DNA from 3 places in the Bradyrhizobium sp. SZCCHNRI3043 genome. Region 1 is predicted to be linked to each of the others. Evidence: predicted binding sites of a transcription regulator. Region 1 holds the regulator's gene; each other region holds the start of a gene.

Region 1 (6,411 bases):
AGCAGGAATTCGTCGGCGCGCTCCTCGCGGTTGAGCTCGTCGTCGGTCATCACACCATGACCGTTGGACTCCACCCGCATCAGCCAGGCCTCCGGCCGCTTGTCGGTCGCGGTCGCATGCCTGATGCCGCCGATGTCGAGACGACCATGGGCGCCGGGGCCGATGCCGGCATATTCGTGGCCGCGCCAATAGATCAGATTGTGCCGGCACTCCGCGCCCGGGCGGGCATGATTGGAGATCTCATAGGCCGGCAGTCCGTGACGGCCACAGATCTCCTGCGTGACGTCGTATAAGGTCCGGGCCAGGCCTTCATCCGGCGTCTTCAGCTTGCCTGCGGCGTGCAGGCCGAAGAACGGCGTGCCTTCCTCGATCGTCAGTTGATACAGCGACAGGTGCTCAGCCGCCTCACCGATCGCGCGCGTCAGCTCCTCGGTCCACATCGCCGGCGTCTGGTCGGGCCGGGCGTAGATCAGATCGAACGAATAACGCTCGAACGCATTGCGCGCGATGGCCACCGCCTTCATCGCCTCCTCGGCGGTGTGCAGGCGTCCCAGCATCTTGAGCGACGCATCGTCCATCGCCTGGACGCCGAGCGAGACCCGGTTGACGCCGGCGGCGCGATAGCCGGCAAAGCGTGTCGCCTCGACGCTGGTCGGATTGGCTTCGAGCGACACCTCGACATCGCCAGCGACGTGCCAGTGGCGGCCGATCGCGTCGAGAATCGCGCCGACCGTCTGCGGCTGCATCAGCGACGGCGTGCCGCCGCCGAGAAAGATCGACGTGACGGTGCGCGGCCCGATGCGGGCGGCCGTGGTCGCGATCTCCTGCGCAAAGGCGCGGGCGAAGCGGTCCTGATCGATGGCGGCATGCCGGACATGGCTGTTGAAGTCGCAATACGGACATTTCGACAGGCAGAACGGCCAGTGCACATAGACGCCGAACGCTTCGCTGTCAGCGCTGGTCAAGGCAGATCTCCGCGAGCTTCACGAAGGCGCGCGCCCGGTGCGACAGGCCGAGCCCGAGCGGCGGCAGGCCATGCTTCTCGATGCTGGTCATCTCGCCGAAGGTCCGGTCGTGGCCCTCGGGCAGGAACATCGGGTCGTAGCCGAAGCCCGCCGTGCCGCGCGGCGGCCAGACCAGGGTGCCGTCGACCCGCGCCTCGACCTCCTCGACATGACCGTCCGGCCACGCCACGCACAGCGCCGAGACGAAATGGGCGGTGCGCTTGTCGGCACTCCTCGCGTCCCGCTCCTGCAGCAGGCGCTCGATCCGCGCCATCGCGCTGGTGAAATCCTTGTCCGGTCCGGCCCAGCGCGCCGAATAGATCCCCGGCGCCCCATCGAGCGCATGAACCACGATACCGGAATCGTCGGCAAAGGCAGGAAGCTGCGCTGCTCTGGCCGCGGCGACCGCCTTGATGCGGGCGTTGGCCTGGAAGGTCTCGCCGGTCTCGTCCGGCTCGTCCAGGCCGAGATCGCCGGCCGACACCGCCTCGACGCCATGGGGAGCGAGCAGCTCGCGCATCTCGGCAAGCTTGCCGGGATTGTGGGTCGCGATGACGAGGCGCCCGGTGAGCTTGCGATGACCGCTACTCACGCGACCGCCATCTTCTGCAGGTCGACCAGTCGCGCCACGCCCTTGCGGGCCAGTGCCATCAGCGCCAGGAGCTCGGCCTCGGTGAACGGCGTCTTCTCCGCCGTGCCCTGCACCTCGATGATGCGGCCGTCGCCGGTCATGACGAAATTGGCGTCGGTCTCCGCCTCGGAATCCTCGGCGTAGTCGAGATCCAGCACTGGCGTGCCGTTGTAGATGCCGCAGGAGATCGCGGCGACGTTGGCGCGCAGCACCTCGGTCTTGATCATGTTGCGCGACTTCATCCACTTGATGCAGTCGGCCAGCGCCACCCAGGCGCCGGTGATCGACGCCGTGCGCGTGCCGCCGTCGGCCTGCAGCACGTCGCAATCGACTGTGATCTGGCGCTCGCCGAGCGCTTCCAGGTCGATCGCGGTGCGCAGCGAGCGGCCGATCAGACGCTGGATCTCGACGGTGCGACCGGTCTGCTTGCCGGCGGAGGCCTCGCGCCGGGTCCGTTCCAGCGTGGCGCGCGGCAGCATGCCGTATTCGGCCGTGATCCAGCCGCGTCCCTGGCCCTTGAGCCAGGGCGGCAGCCGGTCCTCCAGCGTGGCGGTGACCAGCACATGGGTGTCGCCGAACTTCACCAGGCAGGAGCCCTCGGCGTATTTGACGACGCCGCGTTCCAGGCTCACGGCCCGCAGTTCATCCGGTGCACGGCGGCTCGGCCGCATGATTCTCTCCGTGAAAGCGCGCGAAAGACCGACTTTGACCGGCCTTGTAGGAGCCGCGACCGGCAGCGGCAAGGGCTTATCAAGGGTTTATCATGGCCTCGTCGCGCCCGAGAGCGCGCGACGACCGGCTTGCCACCGAGCCGCCGCATGGACACATTATAGGCAGCTGCGAGGAGAGCATCTGGTGGCCCACCACGATCCGATCAACCTGATGACACCGCCGGCCGGTCTGGCGCAGCTCAACGAGCGCTCGCGCGAGATCTTCCGGCAGATCGTCGAAAGCTATCTGGCGACCGGCGAGCCGGTCGGCTCGCGCAACATTTCGCGGCTGATCGCGGTTCCGCTGTCGCCGGCCTCGGTGCGCAACGTCATGGCCGATCTCGAGCAGCTCGGCCTGATCTACGCGCCGCACACCTCGGCCGGCCGGCTGCCGACCGAGGCCGGCCTGCGTTTCTTCGTCGATGCCCTGATGCAGGTCGGCGACATGACCGAGGCTGAGCAGCAATCGATCCAGAGCCAGCTCGCCGCGGTCGGGCGGGCGCAATCGGTCGAGGCCGCCCTGGACGAGGCGCTGACCCGGCTGTCGGGTCTGACCCGTGCCGCTGCCGTGGTTCTGACCGCCAAATCCAACACCCGGCTGAAGCACATCGAGTTCGTCAGGCTCGAGCCCGAGCGTGCGCTGGTCGTGCTGGTGGGCGAGGACGGGCAGGTCGAGAACCGGGTTCTGGTTCTGCCGCCGGGCGTGCCATCCTCGGCGCTGACCGAGGCGTCGAATTTCCTCAATGCCCGCATCAGAGGCCGGACGCTGGCGGAAGCACGGCTCGAGCTCGAGACGGCGCTGGCGCATGATCGCGCCGAGCTCGACCTGCTGACGCAGAAGGTGATCGCCGCCGGTGTCGCGAGCTGGTCCGGAGGGGACAGCGACGAGCGGCAGCTCATCGTGCGCGGCCATGCCAACCTGCTCGAGGACCTGCATGCGCTCGAAGATCTCGAGCGCGTGCGGCGGCTGTTCGACGATCTCGAGACCAAGCGCGGCGTCGTCGATCTGCTCGGACGGGCAGAGAGCGCGGAAGGTGTCCGCATCTTCATCGGCTCGGAGAACAAGCTGTTCTCGCTGTCGGGCTCGTCGACGATCGTGTCGCCCTATTCGGACGCCACGGGTCGCATCGTCGGCGTGCTCGGCGTCATCGGTCCGACCCGGCTCAACTATGCCCGGGTGATTCCGACGGTCGATTATGCCGCGCGTCTGGTCAGCCGGCTGCTGGGCGGCTGACGCGTGAGTTGGTTAACCCGCGGACAGCGCCTCCGGGCGCGATGGTCAGGCTGCGCTTGATTTTCGACGCCCAAAGCACGATATCCCGCCCCATATCCCCCAAACCCGTCAGCCGAACTTGCGAGTCTGTCCATGACCGATCCCGACCTGCACAAGAATGATCCGGAAAACCCGGCGCAGGCCAGCGAACCCGTCGTCTCCAAGCCCTACATCATGCCCGACGATCCTGAGACCGGCTCGGCCGAGGCCCTTGCCAAGGAGGCGGCCGACGCGCGCGACAAGATGCTGCGCACGCTGGCGGAGATGGAGAACCTGCGCAAGCGGACGGCCCGTGAAGTCGCCGATGCACGCATGTACGGCATCACCGGCTTCGCGCGCGACGTGCTCGACATCGCCGACAATCTGCAGCGCGCGCTCGATGCCGTGCCGGCCGAGACACGCGCCAATGCCGATGCAGGCCTCAAATCGTTGATCGAGGGCGTCGAGCTCACCGAGCGCTCGCTGCTCAACACGCTGGAGAAGAACGGCGTCAAGAAGTTCGATCCGACGGGACAGAAGTTCGACCCCAACTTCCAGCAGGCGATGTACGAGGTCCCGGATTCGTCGGTGCCGTCGGGCACCGTGGTGCAGGTCGTGCAGGCCGGCTTCATGATCGGCGAGCGCATCCTGCGTCCCGCGCTGGTCGGCGTGTCCAAGGGTGGCGCGAAGGCGGCGCCCGCGCCGAGCAACGATCAGTCGAACAGCGCCGCGTGACGGCGAGCATTAGGCAGGCCTTCTCCTGCCGTCCTGTCAGTCCAACGAAGAAGCCACGGGCGGTGATGCCCGTGGCTTCTTGTTTGTCGGCGCGAGTTTGTAGTTCGTGTCGCGGCAAGTGGACCGCGGCCGATGAGACCGCGGCGTCCGGATACCGAGTTGGGCTTAGCCTCTCGGCTGGATGCCGTCGCGGACGGCGCGGAAGCGCGGGAAGGCTACCGACCACTGATCGCGCGGCGCGCTGCCGATGATCCGCAGCGTATTCGGCCCGCCGAAGCGCAGCCATTGCACCACGGTCACCGGCGTATTGTCCTTGCCGCTGGTGGCTTCGAGCCGGGTCTCGTAGGCCGGCTGGCCGTCGATGCGGATCGGCTCGGACATCGTGATGCGCGCTTCGCGGACGCCCGGAATGGTGGTGGCCGCCTGCTGGGCGACACGCGCGCGGTCGCCCGCCTCCGGGGCCACCCCGGCCACGAGCCCGATCACCACGAAGGGCGCGGCTTCGAAGCCCTTGTCCTCTTCGCCGTCGGCCAGGATCAAGGCACCCGGCCCGAGCGTGCGGATGGTTTTGAACCCGGAGAGCTCGGTCACCTTGAACGGCATCATCGCGAGCTGCTCGTCGACGGGAACGTCCTTGCGGACGACGGCGGAGGCGAACATCTGACGCACGGCATCGTCGGTGTAGATCCGGCTCGCGGTCTCCGGGATCTGCACGGCCACGTAGCCGGAGAAGCCGTTGCCGGGCAGGATCATCGAGTAGCGCCGCACCGGCGTGGCGCCATCCCGACCGTTCTCAACCGTGTAGTAGGCGGTGCCGGCGGCGGTCTCGATGCTCTCCGGCTTGACGTTGCCGGTCCCGGCGGGATTGGCGGTAAACGCATTCTTCACCTCGCCATAGGCGGCCGCCGGCAGTTCGGTCAGCAGCACCTTGACGCTCTGGTCCTCGGTTTCGAAGCCGGAAAACGTCTTGGCCTTGGCGAGCCCTACCAGCGGCGCGAGCCCGATGCGGACGCCGGGCGGAAATATGGCTTCGGCGGCCATGGCGGAGTGCAGCAGCGACATCAGCAGGGTAGCCGCGGCGAAGAATCGAACGATCATCATCAAACATTGCCTCGTTGACCGAGGCCTCGCGCCGAGGCGGTCGGGGGTCCTCGCCAGCGTGGTCTTCGGCGGCACGCTTTTAGCGGCTTTGCGCCCCCCGCAACAGGCCGGGCGCGCGGTTTTGATCGCCTGCGGCGATCAGCGCGCCCTACGGGTCGCATTTCCCAGGTCATTTCGCCTCGAAAGGCGGGCTGATGGCGGTGCCGTGCTAGCCGCGCTTCAGGATTTCGACGCCATCGACGGTCTGCACCAGCACATAGGGCGCGAGCAGAGCCCTGATCTCGGGGTCGGAACGCGCCCAGTCGCCCCAGTCGCTGTTCTGATTGTCGATCAGGACGACGTCGGGCGGTTGCCTCCGGAAGTCGGCGATGATCCCGGCGCGTTCACGTTCCACATAGGGCGCGAGCCTCTGCGCAGTTTGTGAATCGATGGTTCCGTCTTGTTGCGACCGGCGAACGATTTCCCGGACCCAGAACGCCTCCTGGCGCGAGATCCAGGTGCCATCAAGGGTCCGCACCATGGGGTGCCCGATGACCGCCGCCGCGCTGAGCACCAGCATGCTCGGGCGCGGCCCGAGCCGGGCCACCTGGGCTTCGATCTGCTGGACGTCGACACTACCATTGAACCAGAAGCAGGTCTGCACGAAGAGCACGGCGCCGGCGAGAGCGGTGGCGACACGCGGCCAGCGTCGCGCGTCGCGGCTGGCGTCGATCGCCGACACGGCAAGGCCGGCGGCAAGCAGCGCCAGCGCCACCATCGGATAGGCATGGTAGCCCCAGCCCTTTTGCTGCGCGACGAATGACACCAGGAACCCGAGTGATGCGGCCAATGTGGTGAACGATGCGGCGTCGCGCTCGTGCTGCGTGCGCTGAAGAATGAGGATGATGACTGCTGCAGCCAGCCACAGGCCCATCGGCAGGGTCACGAGGATGGTCGGCACGGGCGCCTTCAGAAGCAGATAGACGTCGCGGACCAGCG
Region 2 (6,411 bases), on a different contig from region 1:
GATGCCGGTGATCAGGTAGCCGGAGATGACGAAGAAGATGTCGACGCCGACGAAGCCGCCGAAGATCGCCGGCGCCTCGAAATGGAATGCGACAACGGAGAGGACCGCGATGGCGCGCAGCCAGTCGATGTCCTCGCGATGGGCGGCACCTGGAGCCGAACCGGCGCCCGCGTTGGCGATGCGGGGCTGCATCGATGCGCGCGTGCGAGGCGCGCGCGGGATCGTGGGAGCGAACTGGACGACGAAGCGCGGCAACGGGACGGGTACGCCTTTACGCAAGCCCGCGGCGAACACCTCTTACGGATTCGTCGCCGGCCCATCCGTCCCAGTGACGCGAGACCGGATGTCAACACACACGCGCGATGGGACCGCCGTCCATCGCACGCGAATGTTTCCATCCATTTCTGTCGGCTTTACGTCGACAGTTCGACGGTTTTGAAGTCGGCCGGCAGGATCACTTCCAGCAGCTCGACGTCGTCGGAATAGTCGAGGATCATGTGCCGGATCTTCGGCGGCTGGGTCCAGCAGCTGCCCTCCTGCATCAGCGTCTCGCCGACGCCTTCGAGGTAGCTCTTCACCCAGCCCTTGAGCACATAGACCATCTGGAAGTCGACCGCATGGGTGTGCAGCTTGGAGACTTCCTGCGGATTGCATGGCGGCAGCATGCGGATGACATGCGCGCGCGCCAGCCCGTGAGTCGCGTCGGCGATGCCGAGGTCGCGGTAATGCGCATAGGCGCGCAGGCCGTCGGCCTTGAAGTCCTCCTCGCGGTGATGGCTGATGGCGACCTTCTGTTTGCGCCGGCGCGGCGCCGGCGCTGGTCGCCCCTTGCTCGCGAGCGCCTTGCGCGCCGAGGGTTTCGCCACCCTACCCGGCTTGGCGGGCGCCGCGAAGGCGGTCTTCGCCGTCGGCTTTGTCTTTGCGGTTTTTCGCGGCGCGGCTTTTGCGGCGGCGCGTGATGCTGATTTGGCGGTGCGGCTCTTCTTGGCCATGGCGCTCTCCCTGCGTGTCCTCGCACGCGAGGATAGCACAACCTGCCGCTTTGCGGGTCGACCGATCGACGACCTCAACAGGGCCGAGGCAGCGCCTAACCCGGATGAGCGAAACGACATCCGGGGACTCACGCGCGTCCGCGTTGAACCCGGATATCGCTTCGCTCATCCGGGCTACGCGTCGGCCTCAATGCAGCCGGAAGATGCCGTCGACGGCGCGCAGCTCGGCCGGCTTGATCAGCTTGGAATGCGCCACCGTGACCGAGTACAAGGGGCCCTCGATCTTCTCCTGCCAGAACGCCAGGAAGTCCTGCAGCGCGGGGAATTTCGGAAACAGGTCGTAGTTCTGCCAGACGTAGGTCTGCAGCAGCGAGCGGTGATCCGGCATCCGATACAGGATCTGCGCGGTCGTCAGCCCGTAACCCAGCACCTGTTTCCGAAAGTCCTCGGAAACCTCAACCTTCGACACCATGCCAACCTCCGTTTCTGGAGCGCATGTCCGGTGTGGCAACCGGGATCGAGCCACCCGGCAAAGATGCGCTCACTGCCAAGAAATGTGACGCATGTCCTCAACCCATCTCAAGCTTAAATGTTTAACGACATGTTGAAAAATGCTGCATTAGCAGCCACTTAGCCCAGGTGCTAATACGGGGTTTCATGGTTCGTTCCGCTCTTGTTAACGCTATCGGAACGCTTTGGCAGAGCCCGCAGTTGACTGCTAATTTTTCTGCTACAAGCCCTTGTCCGGCTGAATGCTCTCCCCTAAATCCAGCCCACGTGCTGGCACTCGCCGGCACCGACTGCCAAAATTCCAGAAACTGACAATCGCCTCAATAGCTTAGGAGGACTGTATGGCTTTCCGTCCGCTTCACGACCGCGTCGTGGTCAAGCGCATCGACGCCGAAGAGAAGACCGCTGGCGGCATCATCATCCCCGACTCGGCCAAGGAGAAGCCCTCGCAGGGCGAAGTGATCGCGGTGGGCCCGGGCGCCCGCGACGAGAGCGGCAAGCTGGTCCCGCTCGACGTCCAGGTCGGTGATCGCGTGCTGTTCGGCAAGTGGTCGGGCACCGAGGTCAAGATCGACGGCCAGGAGCTGCTGATCATGAAGGAAAGCGACATCATGGGCGTGCTCACCGACACCGCGTCGAAGAAGAAGGCCGCCTAAGCCCAACCCGCTCAACGCTCACCCTGAGGAGCGCCTGCGGGCGCCCTGCCCAGGGTGAGACGACCAATTCAACTCAGGGAAACCCAATATGTCAGCAAAAGACGTTAAGTTCGGCGTCGACGCCCGCGATCGCATGCTGCGCGGCGTGGACATCCTCGCCAATGCCGTCAAGGTCACGCTCGGCCCGAAGGGCCGCAACGTCGTCCTCGACAAGTCGTTCGGCGCTCCCCGCATCACCAAGGACGGCGTCACCGTCGCCAAGGAGATCGAGCTCGACGACAAGTTCGAGAACATGGGCGCACAGATGGTGCGCGAAGTCGCCTCCAAGTCCGCTGACGCGGCCGGCGACGGCACCACCACCGCGACCGTGCTGGCCCAGGCCATCGTGCGCGAAGGCGCCAAGGCGGTTGCCGCCGGCATGAACCCGATGGATCTGAAGCGCGGCATCGACCTCGCGGTCGAGGCGGTCGTCGCCGATCTCGTCAAGAACTCCAAGAAGGTCACGTCGAACGACGAGATCGCCCAGGTCGGCACCATCTCCGCCAACGGCGACGCCGAAATCGGCAAGTTCCTGGCCGACGCCATGAAGAAGGTCGGCAACGAGGGTGTCATCACCGTCGAGGAAGCCAAGTCGCTCGAGACCGAGCTCGACGTGGTCGAGGGCATGCAGTTCGACCGCGGCTACATCTCGCCCTACTTCGTCACCAACGCCGACAAGATGCGCGTCGAGATGGATGACGCCTACATCCTGATCAACGAGAAGAAGCTGTCGTCGCTGAACGAGCTGCTGCCGCTGCTCGAGGCCGTGGTGCAGACCGGCAAGCCGCTGGTCATCGTCGCCGAGGACGTCGAGGGCGAGGCGCTCGCCACCCTGGTCGTCAACCGCCTGCGTGGCGGCCTGAAGGTCGCCGCCGTCAAGGCGCCGGGCTTCGGCGATCGCCGCAAGGCCATGCTGCAGGACATCGCGATCCTGACCGGCGGTCAGGCGATCTCGGAAGACCTCGGCATCAAGCTCGAGAACGTCAACCTCTCCATGCTCGGCCGCGCCAAGAAGGTGATGATCGACAAGGAGAACACCACGATCGTCAACGGCGCCGGCAAGAAGGCCGACATCGAGGCGCGCGTTCAGCAGATCAAGGCGCAGATCGAGGAGACCACCTCGGACTACGACCGTGAGAAGCTGCAGGAGCGTCTGGCCAAGCTCGCGGGCGGCGTCGCGGTGATCCGCGTCGGCGGCGCGACCGAGGTCGAGGTCAAGGAGCGCAAGGATCGCGTCGATGACGCGATGCATGCGACCCGCGCGGCTGTCGAGGAAGGCATCCTGCCGGGCGGCGGCGTCGCCCTGCTGCGTGCTTCCGAGCAGCTCAAGGGCCTGCGCACCAAGAACGACGACCAGAAGACCGGCATCGAGATCGTCCGCAAGGCGCTCTCCGCCCCGGCCCGCCAGATCGCGATCAACGCGGGCGAGGACGGCTCGGTCATCGTCGGCAAGATCCTGGAGAAGGACCAGTACGCCTATGGCTTCGACAGCCAGACCGGCGAGTACGGCAACCTGGTCTCCAAGGGCATCATCGACCCGACCAAGGTGGTTCGCGCCGCGATCCAGAACGCCGCCTCCGTGGCTGCGCTGCTGATCACGACCGAAGCCATGGTCGCCGAGCTGCCGAAGAAGAACGCCGGCGGCCCGGCGATGCCTCCGGGCGGCGGCATGGGCGGCATGGACTTCTAAGGTCCAGCCTCCTCAAGAGATACGAAGGGCGCGGCGAAAGCCGCGCCCTTTTTGTTGCGCCGGGGCCCGAATGTCGCCGGAGCTCATGCGGGCTTCGTCGCTAAACTCCTCTCCGCCGTCATTCCGGGACGTTCAAGCGCAAAATGGCGAAGCCATTTTGGAGCAGCGCGAATGAGCCCCGAATCCATAGCCCGAGCGGTGGTTGGTCGAAGACAGACGCCACAAGCACCTCGCACCATGCGACGGCCTGTGGATTCCGGGCTCGCGCTACGCGCGCCCCGGAGTGACGAACGGAGAGCGCGCGCCTTGTGCGACGCGCCCCCTCACCTGCTCCGCCGATACATCACGTCCGTCCGCAGCACGTATTTGCGCCGCCTCGTCACGGGATCGCCGCGATGCATGATCGGGTGATGGAACAGCAGCGCCATGCCCTTCTCCGGCGTGATGCGCAACGGACCATCCGGCATCAGGCCGGTGTCGTCGCAGAACGACGTCGTGCCACCTTCGAAATCATCGTTCAGATAGATCATGAAGGTGAACTGGCTGCGCTCGCCATCGTCACGCTCGAAATGGCAGTCGCGATGCCATTCGAACTTCTGTCCGACATCATAGCGATACAGCCGCAGCCGCTCGTTCAGCCCGACCGGCTGCCAGCGATGCTGGAACGACGGTGCGAGATGGCCGGCGAGCCGCTGATAGAGCCCTTGCGCGCGCTCGGTATCGTCGACGATGACGCGATCGTTGTTGCGATAGTCCTTGACGCTGCGCGGCGCGAACAACGTCGCCTCCTCGAAGCCCATCTGCTCGCCCAAGCGGATGTAGTCCTCGCACTCGGCAGTGGAGAAGAAGTTCGCAATCGTCTCGATATTGTCGGCGTGCCAGGTCAGCCCGGTCATGATCGTGTCTCCGTCATCGTTGCGCAATCGCGTAGCCCGGATGAGCAAAGGCCGGCGCCTTGCGGGCGCAGGCCGGAGCGACATCCGGGGTCTCACGAACTGCACGTGCGGACCCGCATGTCGCCTGCGCTCATGCGGGCTACGAGAGGCTCAATCCTTGAACGGATCGAACTCGCCCTCGCCCGCCATCACCACGGCGAACGGCCGCAGCGTATGCACCACCCTCACCGAGCCGGCGTGCTCGGCCAGCACCTCGGGCAGACGGCGATAGGCCATCGGGCTCTCGTCGAGATCGGCGCCGATCAGGGTGACGCCGCGGCCCTGCAGCCAGGCGTCCATCTCGGCGCGCGTGAAGCGCCGCTTCGCCTCTCGCCGCCCGAACAGCCGCCCGGCGCCGTGCACCGTGGAGTACAGCGAGGCCTTGGCCTCCTCCGACTCCACGCCCTCGATGATGACGGCGTCGTCGCCCATCGAGCCGCCGACGAAACCGCGCTGGCCTGGGAAGGCCGGCGTGGCGCCCTTGCGCACCACCCACAGGTCACGCCCGTCATGGGTCTCACGCCAGGCATAGTTGTGGTGGTTGTGCACGCTGTCGGTGACCGCACCGCCAATGATCTGGCGCACGCGTTCGGTCACCCACTCGCGTCCCGCATAGGCGTAGCGCCCGGCGAGCTGCATCGCTGCGATGTAGCGCTGCCCGATCTCCGAGTCCTCGTCGACGACGGCGGGCGGCACATTCATGCCGTCCTTGCCGCCGGCCGCCTTGAGGTAGCGCGTCGCCGAGGTATGGCCGAGACCACGGCTGCCGAAATGCACGCCGATCCAAACGAAGCCGTTCTCGTCGCGCATCAGGTCGACATAGTGGTTGCCCGAGCCGACCGTACCAAGCTGGCCGGCCGCCTTCTGCCGATACGCATCCATATCCGACATGCGCCAGGCATCGGCTTCGTCGAATAGCTCATGGTCGACGCGCGCGGCGTTCTTGCGGCCGACACCGAACGAGATCACCTTCGACACGTCCTTGATGATCGTGCCGACCCTGTCCTCGATCGCGCTGAAGGGCGTGTCGAGCCGCACGGCCATGTTGCCGCAGCCGATGTCGAAGCCGACGCCGGAGATGCTGATCTGCTTCTCATAGGCGACGACGCCGCCGACCGGCTGGGCATAGCCGAGATGGCCGTCCGCACAGATCACGCCGGCCACGGCGTTGCCGACGGCCATGCAGTTGCGCATCTGGGCGATCGTCGCGTCCTCATGGCGACCAAACACCTTCAACGGGCTGTTCTGATACTGCGCGGCCCGTGGCAGGCTCGCGACCGTGTCGCCCAGCGCCGCGGCCTCGCGCGCCAGCTGCTCCTTGCGCGCGGCGTCGCGGAACGTGCACCACAGCGGCATCGACCGCTGCCCGGGCCGCTCGACCCGTGCATCCGGATCGAGCCCGGCCTCGATCGCCAATTGCCTCGCGCGCTCCTGATAGGGATCGGCTCGCATGTGATCCTCCTCACTCGTTCATGCATGACCCTGTCGCGCCGGCGTGGCGCTGCAATGATCGGGACTTGCACGGCGTGACGCCGCGCAAGTCCGGTGGTGCAAACAGAGAGACGGATCTGATCGGAGTGTCCCGGATG
Region 3 (6,411 bases), on a different contig from region 1:
TTCGGGTCGAGTGGCCGCTGCGTCTGCTCATAGGCCTCCTCATCCGGCAATCCCTGCTGCGGGACCATGCCCGGCGCCAGCCGCTGCGGCTCGTAGTAGGACGGCTGCTGCTGGTACATCGGCTGTCCCGGCGGAGGCGCGCCGCGGCCGCCTTGCGGATCCCCGAACAGGAATTCGATGAAGCCGCCGCCCATGCGCGAGCGTTCGACATAGGCGGTGCGCACCGGCGCGGACTGCTGCGGCGGGCCGCTATAGATCACGGTCGGCTGCTGAAATCCCTGGGCTGCGGCGCGGCCCAGACCTGCATGGAAAACGCATGCGCCGGCCAGCAGCGCTGCGGATACTGATTTGAACATCGACGTACTCTGTACTGTTTCGTCTGAAGACTGTTCATCGCGCGAGGCAAATGCGCCGCCGCGTATCGTCAATAAAGAGCAAAACCCGATCGCTTTGGTAAACGCGGGAGGCGCCGGGATTCACCATCGCTGCATACGTCGGCGGTTTTGATCGCTAGCGTTTATTTTGCGTGAAGGCCGGCGGAGCATGGTTAATCGTTGACGCACGATGCACGCCAGCGTTGCTCAACGGCGGTTCCTGGCGTGAACGCGATGTTAAATAGCCTTTGCGTAGAACTGATCCGAGCAAAAGGTCAGGGATACTATCATGGCTGTTCGCAAGCGTTTCCGTATCGAAGAAGCAATCGTCGGCCATATGCCGGAGCCTGAATTCGTGGGCGGCGAGATCGGCCCCAACCACAAGGAAATCATGGACGAGCTCCGCGCGATCCGCTCCCAGATGGCCAATGCGATCCGCAGCGGCGGCAGCAACACGGCGAACGCCGCCATCGAAGAGTCCGCCGCACGCGAGGTCGCCGAAGCGCGCGCGCTGCTCGAGACCTATCGTGCCCAGATCGAGCAGTGCGAAAAGCTCAAGGTCGAGCTCGACCTGATCCACGACGCGATCAACCGCACCAAGGGCGAGATCGCGACCCTCCATGCCAAGAGCTTCAACGGCGAGGAGATGGCCAAGGTCAACGGCGAGCTCGGCGCGGTCGTCGGCGGCACCGAGCAGGCGACGCAGCAGATCCTCGAAGCCGCGGAGGCGATCGACCAGGCCGCCAGCGCGCTGTCCAAGGTGGACTCGGCCGACCAGCAGAAGATCCTGAGCGAAGAGATCCAGGAGCGGGTGGTCTCGATCTTCGAGGCCTGCAACTTCCAGGACCTGACCGGCCAGCGCATCAACAAGGTCATGACCACGATGAAGTTCATCGAGCACCACATCGTGGTGATGATGGACATCTGGGGCGGCGTCGACGCCATCAAGGCGCATACGCCGCCGATCGTCGACCACCGCGAGGGCGACGCCCGGCTGCTGAACGGCCCGAAGGCGGAAGGCGACGTCGGCCACGCCTCGCAGGACGACATCGACGCAATGTTCAACTGAGCTCATCCTGCCTGACCGGCGGCCACGCCGGCCAGGGACGGCACCGAGCAGCACCAAGCAAAACGCCGGCGCTTTCACCGGCGTTTTTTCGTTTGGCTTTTGGGTGTGGCCGGGGCTTGTCGCGAGGGCTTCGCCCGGATCTCAGGCGCGCGGTCCGCAGCGGACGTAGACCATCGTCTGGTAACGGGTCGCCGCATCCTTGTCGACGAAGCGGGTGATCAGCACACGGCCGTCAAAGGAGACGACCTCGCGGTCCTGCTCGCCGCCGGGCGGTCCGGCCGGGCCGATGTAGTTCTTGCCGCTGGCCGAGCCCTTCAGGCGCAGCTCCTGGGGAGTCGCCTGGTCGGCCAGATGCATCACGACACCGCCGGACGTGCCCGCCCCGATAACATAGGGCTGTTTGCACTGCGCCAACGCCATCTTCTCGGTGCGCGGACGGTCGTTGGGGTTGTTGTAAGCGGCGAGGCCCCATTTGCCGACGAGATCCTCGGGGCGGATCGTCGCCGGAACCTCGGGCTCGACCGGCGCCTCGGTCTGCATGGGGGGCGACGGCGATAGGCTGAAGCCCGTGCACGCTCCCAGAAGCATCGTGAGCGCCGACGCGATCGCGAGATTGGCAACCGGCCGCGCGCACCGTGAACTCGTCATGGCATCCCCTTAGGAACAAGATCGTGGCTGCCCCGTCCGGCAACCAAACCCAAAACGCTCGTCAGAGCAATGACGTCGGATGACGACGCCGCTCCACTAACATGTCTGGCCCGGGACAACATCCCCTAACAGCCTCAAGAACGGCTTAACTGCCGGCCGTTGCTTGACAGGAACAGCCGCAAGCCATATTTCCCCGAGCGGTCTTTAGCACTCGGAGGGCGCGATTGCTAAGGCTGCGAGCCAGTTGGCGCCAAGTGGGCGTCAAATGTGGCCGCATTCAGATTTCCTCCGACAGCAACAACTTATCCAAGCACCCCAAAAGGGATCCGTCATGGCCAAATCGAAGTTTCGTCCCCTGCACGACCGCGTCGTGGTTAAGCGCATCGACGCCGAAGAGAAGACCAAGGGCGGCATCATCATTCCCGACAGCGCCAAGGAAAAGCCCTCGCAGGGCGAAGTCGTCGCCGTCGGCCCGGGCGGCCGTGATGAGAGCGGCAAGCTGATCCCGATCGACGTCAAGGTCGGCGACCGCGTGCTGTTCGGCAAGTGGTCCGGAACCGAGGTCAAGCTGGACGGCGAGGAGCTCCTGATCATGAAGGAGTCCGACATCATGGGCGTCGTCGCCTGATCCCGACCTGCCGGGGGCGGCGATCAGCCGCCCCGGGCGAAAATGCTCTGCAACCTCGTTCCGGCGACAGACGGGCGATCACGCCCCTCGCCGTCGAGGTCTACTCCAGGAGAATTTTGAAATGGCAGCCAAGGACGTCAAATTCGCCGGCGACGCACGCGACCGCATGCTGCGCGGCGTCGACATTCTCGCCAACGCCGTCAAGGTGACGCTCGGCCCGAAGGGCCGCAACGTCGTCATCGAGAAGAGCTTCGGCGCTCCGCGCATCACCAAGGACGGCGTCACCGTCGCCAAGGAGATCGAGCTGGAGGACAAGTTCGAGAACATGGGCGCGCAGATGCTGCGCGAGGTCGCCTCCAAGACCAACGACACCGCCGGTGACGGCACCACCACCGCGACCGTGCTGGCCCAGGCCATCGTGCGCGAGGGCGCCAAGGCGGTTGCCGCCGGCATGAACCCGATGGATCTCAAGCGCGGCATCGACATCGCGGTGGCCGCCGTGATCAAGGACATCGAGAAGCGCGCCAAGCCTGTCGCCTCGTCCTCCGAGGTCGCCCAGGTCGGCACCATCTCCGCCAATGGCGACGCCGCGATCGGCAAGATGATCGCCCAGGCGATGCAGAAGGTCGGCAACGAGGGCGTCATCACGGTCGAGGAGAACAAGTCGCTCGATACCGAGGTCGACATCGTCGAAGGCATGAAGTTCGACCGCGGCTATCTCTCGCCCTACTTCGTCACCAACGCCGAGAAGATGACCGCCGAGCTCGACGACGTCTACGTGCTCTTGCACGAGAAGAAGCTGTCGGGCCTGCAGGCCATGCTGCCGGTGCTCGAAGCCGTGGTGCAGTCGGGCCGCCCGCTGCTGATCATCGCCGAGGACGTCGAGGGCGAGGCGCTGGCAACGCTGGTCGTCAACCGCCTGCGCGGCGGCCTCAAGGTTGCCGCCGTCAAGGCGCCGGGCTTCGGTGATCGCCGCAAGGCGATGCTCGAGGACATCGCGATCCTGACCGGCGGTCAGCTGATCTCGGAAGACCTCGGCATGAAGCTCGAGAACGTCACGATCAAGATGCTTGGCCGCGCCAAGAAGGTCGTGATCGACAAGGAGAACACCACGATCGTCAACGGCGCCGGCAAGAAGGCCGACATCGAGGCGCGCGTCGGCCAGATCAAGGCGCAGATCGAGGAGACCACCTCGGACTACGACCGCGAGAAGCTGCAGGAGCGGCTGGCCAAGCTCGCCGGCGGCGTCGCGGTGATCCGCGTCGGCGGTGCGACCGAGATCGAGGTCAAGGAGAAGAAGGACCGCGTCGAGGACGCCCTCAACGCGACCCGCGCCGCGGTGCAGGAAGGCATCGTCCCCGGCGGCGGCGTGGCGCTGCTGCGCGCCAAGAAGGCGGTCGGCCGCATCACCAACGCCAATTCGGACGTCCAGGCCGGCATCAACATCGTGCTGAAGGCGCTCGAGGCTCCGATCCGCCAGATCTCCGAGAACGCCGGCGTCGAGGGCTCGATCGTGGTCGGCAAGATCCTGGACGAGAAGTCCGAGACCTTCGGCTTCGACGCCCAGACCGAGGACTATGTCGACATGGTCGCCAAGGGCATCATCGACCCGGCCAAGGTGGTCCGCACCGCGCTGCAGGACGCCTCGTCGGTCGCCGGCCTCCTGGTCACCACCGAGGCCATGGTCGCCGAGCTGCCGAAGGACGCAGCTCCCGCGATGCCGGCCGGCGGCGGCATGGGTGGCATGGGCGGGATGGGCTTCTGAGCCCGCGCCCCTCACCAACACTTCAGGAAGGCCGCCTCCGGGCGGCCTTCTTTTTGGCCGAGTGTCCGCGCCCGGGGGTGCAGCGATCGCAAATCGGCGCTACAGCTTAAGGCCGATTCTGCCCCCACAAGGATTTTCAGATGCGCGCGATTTTGCTTGCGCTGGCCGTGATTGCAGCGGCCGCGCCGGAACTCGGTTGGGCCCAGAGCAAGAGCGGGACCAAGGCCCCCGCCAATGAGACGCGGTATTTCACCGCGATCGACGGCCTGATGGACGGCAATGCCGACGTGATCCTGAAGGAGACGCGCCAGGGCAAGACCGTCACCGCCGCCACGCTCGACGTCTGCTATCCCGTCGCAAAGAATTCGGATCGCAAGGACCGCTTCGTGGTCAGCCTCACCGTCAATGGCCAGACCTTGACCGGTGCGACCCAGAGCAACGGCGCCAAGGAGCCGGTCACGGTGAAGCTGAATCGCAAGCCGACCGGCGACACGTTCGAGTTCCGCGGACAGATCGCGATCGGCAAGACCGTCACCGAGGTGGCGTCGACCGACAATTCCGACGTCAGCGAGAAAGAGTTCCAGGAGAGCCAGTCGAGCGACGACGGCATCAGCGCCCAGCCGAAGGACTTCACCGACGTCTCGCCCGAGGCGGTCTCGGTTCGGCTCAAGCTCGACGCGGTGACCGACTTCCTCAAGAGCCTGAAGGGCGAGAACGTCGAAGTTTCGCTGTCGAGCCTCATCGTGAGCTGCGACGCACTGCGCGCGGGCGAGCAGACCATCAGCATGACCGTCGACCCCGAACGAGCCGGCGCACTGATCGCGAAGGCGCGGACCATGAACGGCGTCGTCACCGCCGGCTGGACCGCCGGCACGGTCGAGATGGACCGCACCATCCGCTTTGCGGCGGCCGACTGGCGCGACGGTGACAAGATCAACAAGGACAAGCTGGCGGGCGCCATCTCCGACGTGCTGGCCAAGACCTACAATGCCAGGCCGACGAGTGCGGCGTGGAATCCGGTCAGCGGCAAGCTGAAGCTGACGTTGAAGCGGCCGAGCCAGCTGATGCCGGCGCTCGAGCTGACCGACGTCATCGAGGTCACCGGCCTCGTCTCGGCGGACAAGCCGGGCGGCGCGGACGCGCTGATGCTGTGGATCAGCAGCCCGACGACGACCACCGTCGACGAGACCTCGGCCGCCAAGCTGATCCTGTCGGACGAATCGTCAGGCGACGAGGAAAGCGATACCCGCGACGACGGCGGTGCCATCGACGAGCTGGCGAAGGCCTTCAAGGCCAAGCGCTGGGATGCGGACAACTCCGTCTGGAAGTAAGGCGACGGCAGGCGCCGCGATCTCAGATGCCACCCTCCCCTGGAGGGGGAGGGTCGATCGCACGCGAAGCGGGCGAGCGGGGTGGGGTGACGCCGCGGGCACCGGTGCACGTGGAGAGATCACCCCACCCCGCCTCCCATTCGCTGCGCTCATGAGAGGCGCCCCTCCCCCTCCAGGGGAGGGTGGCAGCGGGGCTGACCTCAAAGCTGCGTGCTCCGGAATCGCGAACGTGCATGAAGCGGGACCAGGTGCCGGACCATGACAGCGAGGTCCACATGCCGATATATCGATGTGACCAAGACTAGGACTTTCGATACGGCCGTCTCGGCTCAATTGGTGTTGAGCCGGAAGCGCAGCGTCTTCGGTCCGATGAAGATGATCAGGTCGCCCTGACGCTTCCAGTTCGTCGCCGCGCTCAGCGCCGCGATCAGCTCGTCATCGGCTTGCGCGCGTGCCGCCGGGCAGTTGCGGTCCTCGATCTTGCTGGCGATGAACACGATGGTGTTGCCGGCGACCGAGAACTGCCCCTTGCCGCCCTTGCACCAGAGCTCCAGCACGGTCTCGCCGTTGTCGCCGATGTCGAGATCCGGCACGCG

What was found. The regulator HrcA, encoded in region 1, represses chaperone genes, less so after heat shock. The targets are predictions, from matches to a motif close to GTTAGCACTCNCNNNNNGNGAGTGCTAAC.
Region 2: the regulator HrcA is predicted to act here: its motif matches at 1,772-1,800, upstream of groES (co-chaperone GroES).
Region 3: the regulator HrcA is predicted to act here: its motif matches at 2,295-2,323, upstream of groES (co-chaperone GroES).

What each region holds. Positions count from the first base shown of each region.
Region 1 is NZ_JAUHID010000016.1:54,403-60,813, forward strand. It holds gene hemW (radical SAM family heme chaperone HemW) at 1-965, opposite strand, end outside; gene rdgB (RdgB/HAM1 family non-canonical purine NTP pyrophosphatase) at 952-1,596, opposite strand; gene rph (ribonuclease PH) at 1,593-2,306, opposite strand; gene hrcA (heat-inducible transcriptional repressor HrcA) at 2,491-3,579, shown strand; gene grpE (nucleotide exchange factor GrpE) at 3,712-4,332, shown strand; gene QX124_RS25185 (hypothetical protein) at 4,498-5,433, opposite strand; gene QX124_RS25190 (hypothetical protein) at 5,642-6,411, opposite strand, start outside.
Region 2 is NZ_JAUHID010000012.1:128,069-134,479, reverse strand. It holds gene QX124_RS22440 (acyltransferase family protein) at 1-192, opposite strand, end outside; gene QX124_RS22435 (cupin domain-containing protein) at 414-992, opposite strand; gene QX124_RS22430 (usg protein) at 1,180-1,464, opposite strand; gene groES (co-chaperone GroES) at 1,844-2,158, shown strand; gene groL (chaperonin GroEL) at 2,247-3,887, shown strand; gene QX124_RS22415 (2OG-Fe(II) oxygenase) at 4,211-4,783, opposite strand; gene QX124_RS22410 (RtcB family protein) at 4,934-6,274, opposite strand.
Region 3 is NZ_JAUHID010000001.1:482,243-488,653, reverse strand. It holds gene QX124_RS02300 (L,D-transpeptidase) at 1-356, opposite strand, end outside; gene QX124_RS02295 (protein phosphatase CheZ) at 664-1,443, shown strand; gene QX124_RS02290 (hypothetical protein) at 1,585-2,091, opposite strand; gene groES (co-chaperone GroES) at 2,423-2,719, shown strand; gene groL (chaperonin GroEL) at 2,841-4,484, shown strand; gene QX124_RS02275 (hypothetical protein) at 4,625-5,815, shown strand; gene QX124_RS02270 (META domain-containing protein) at 6,145-6,411, opposite strand, start outside.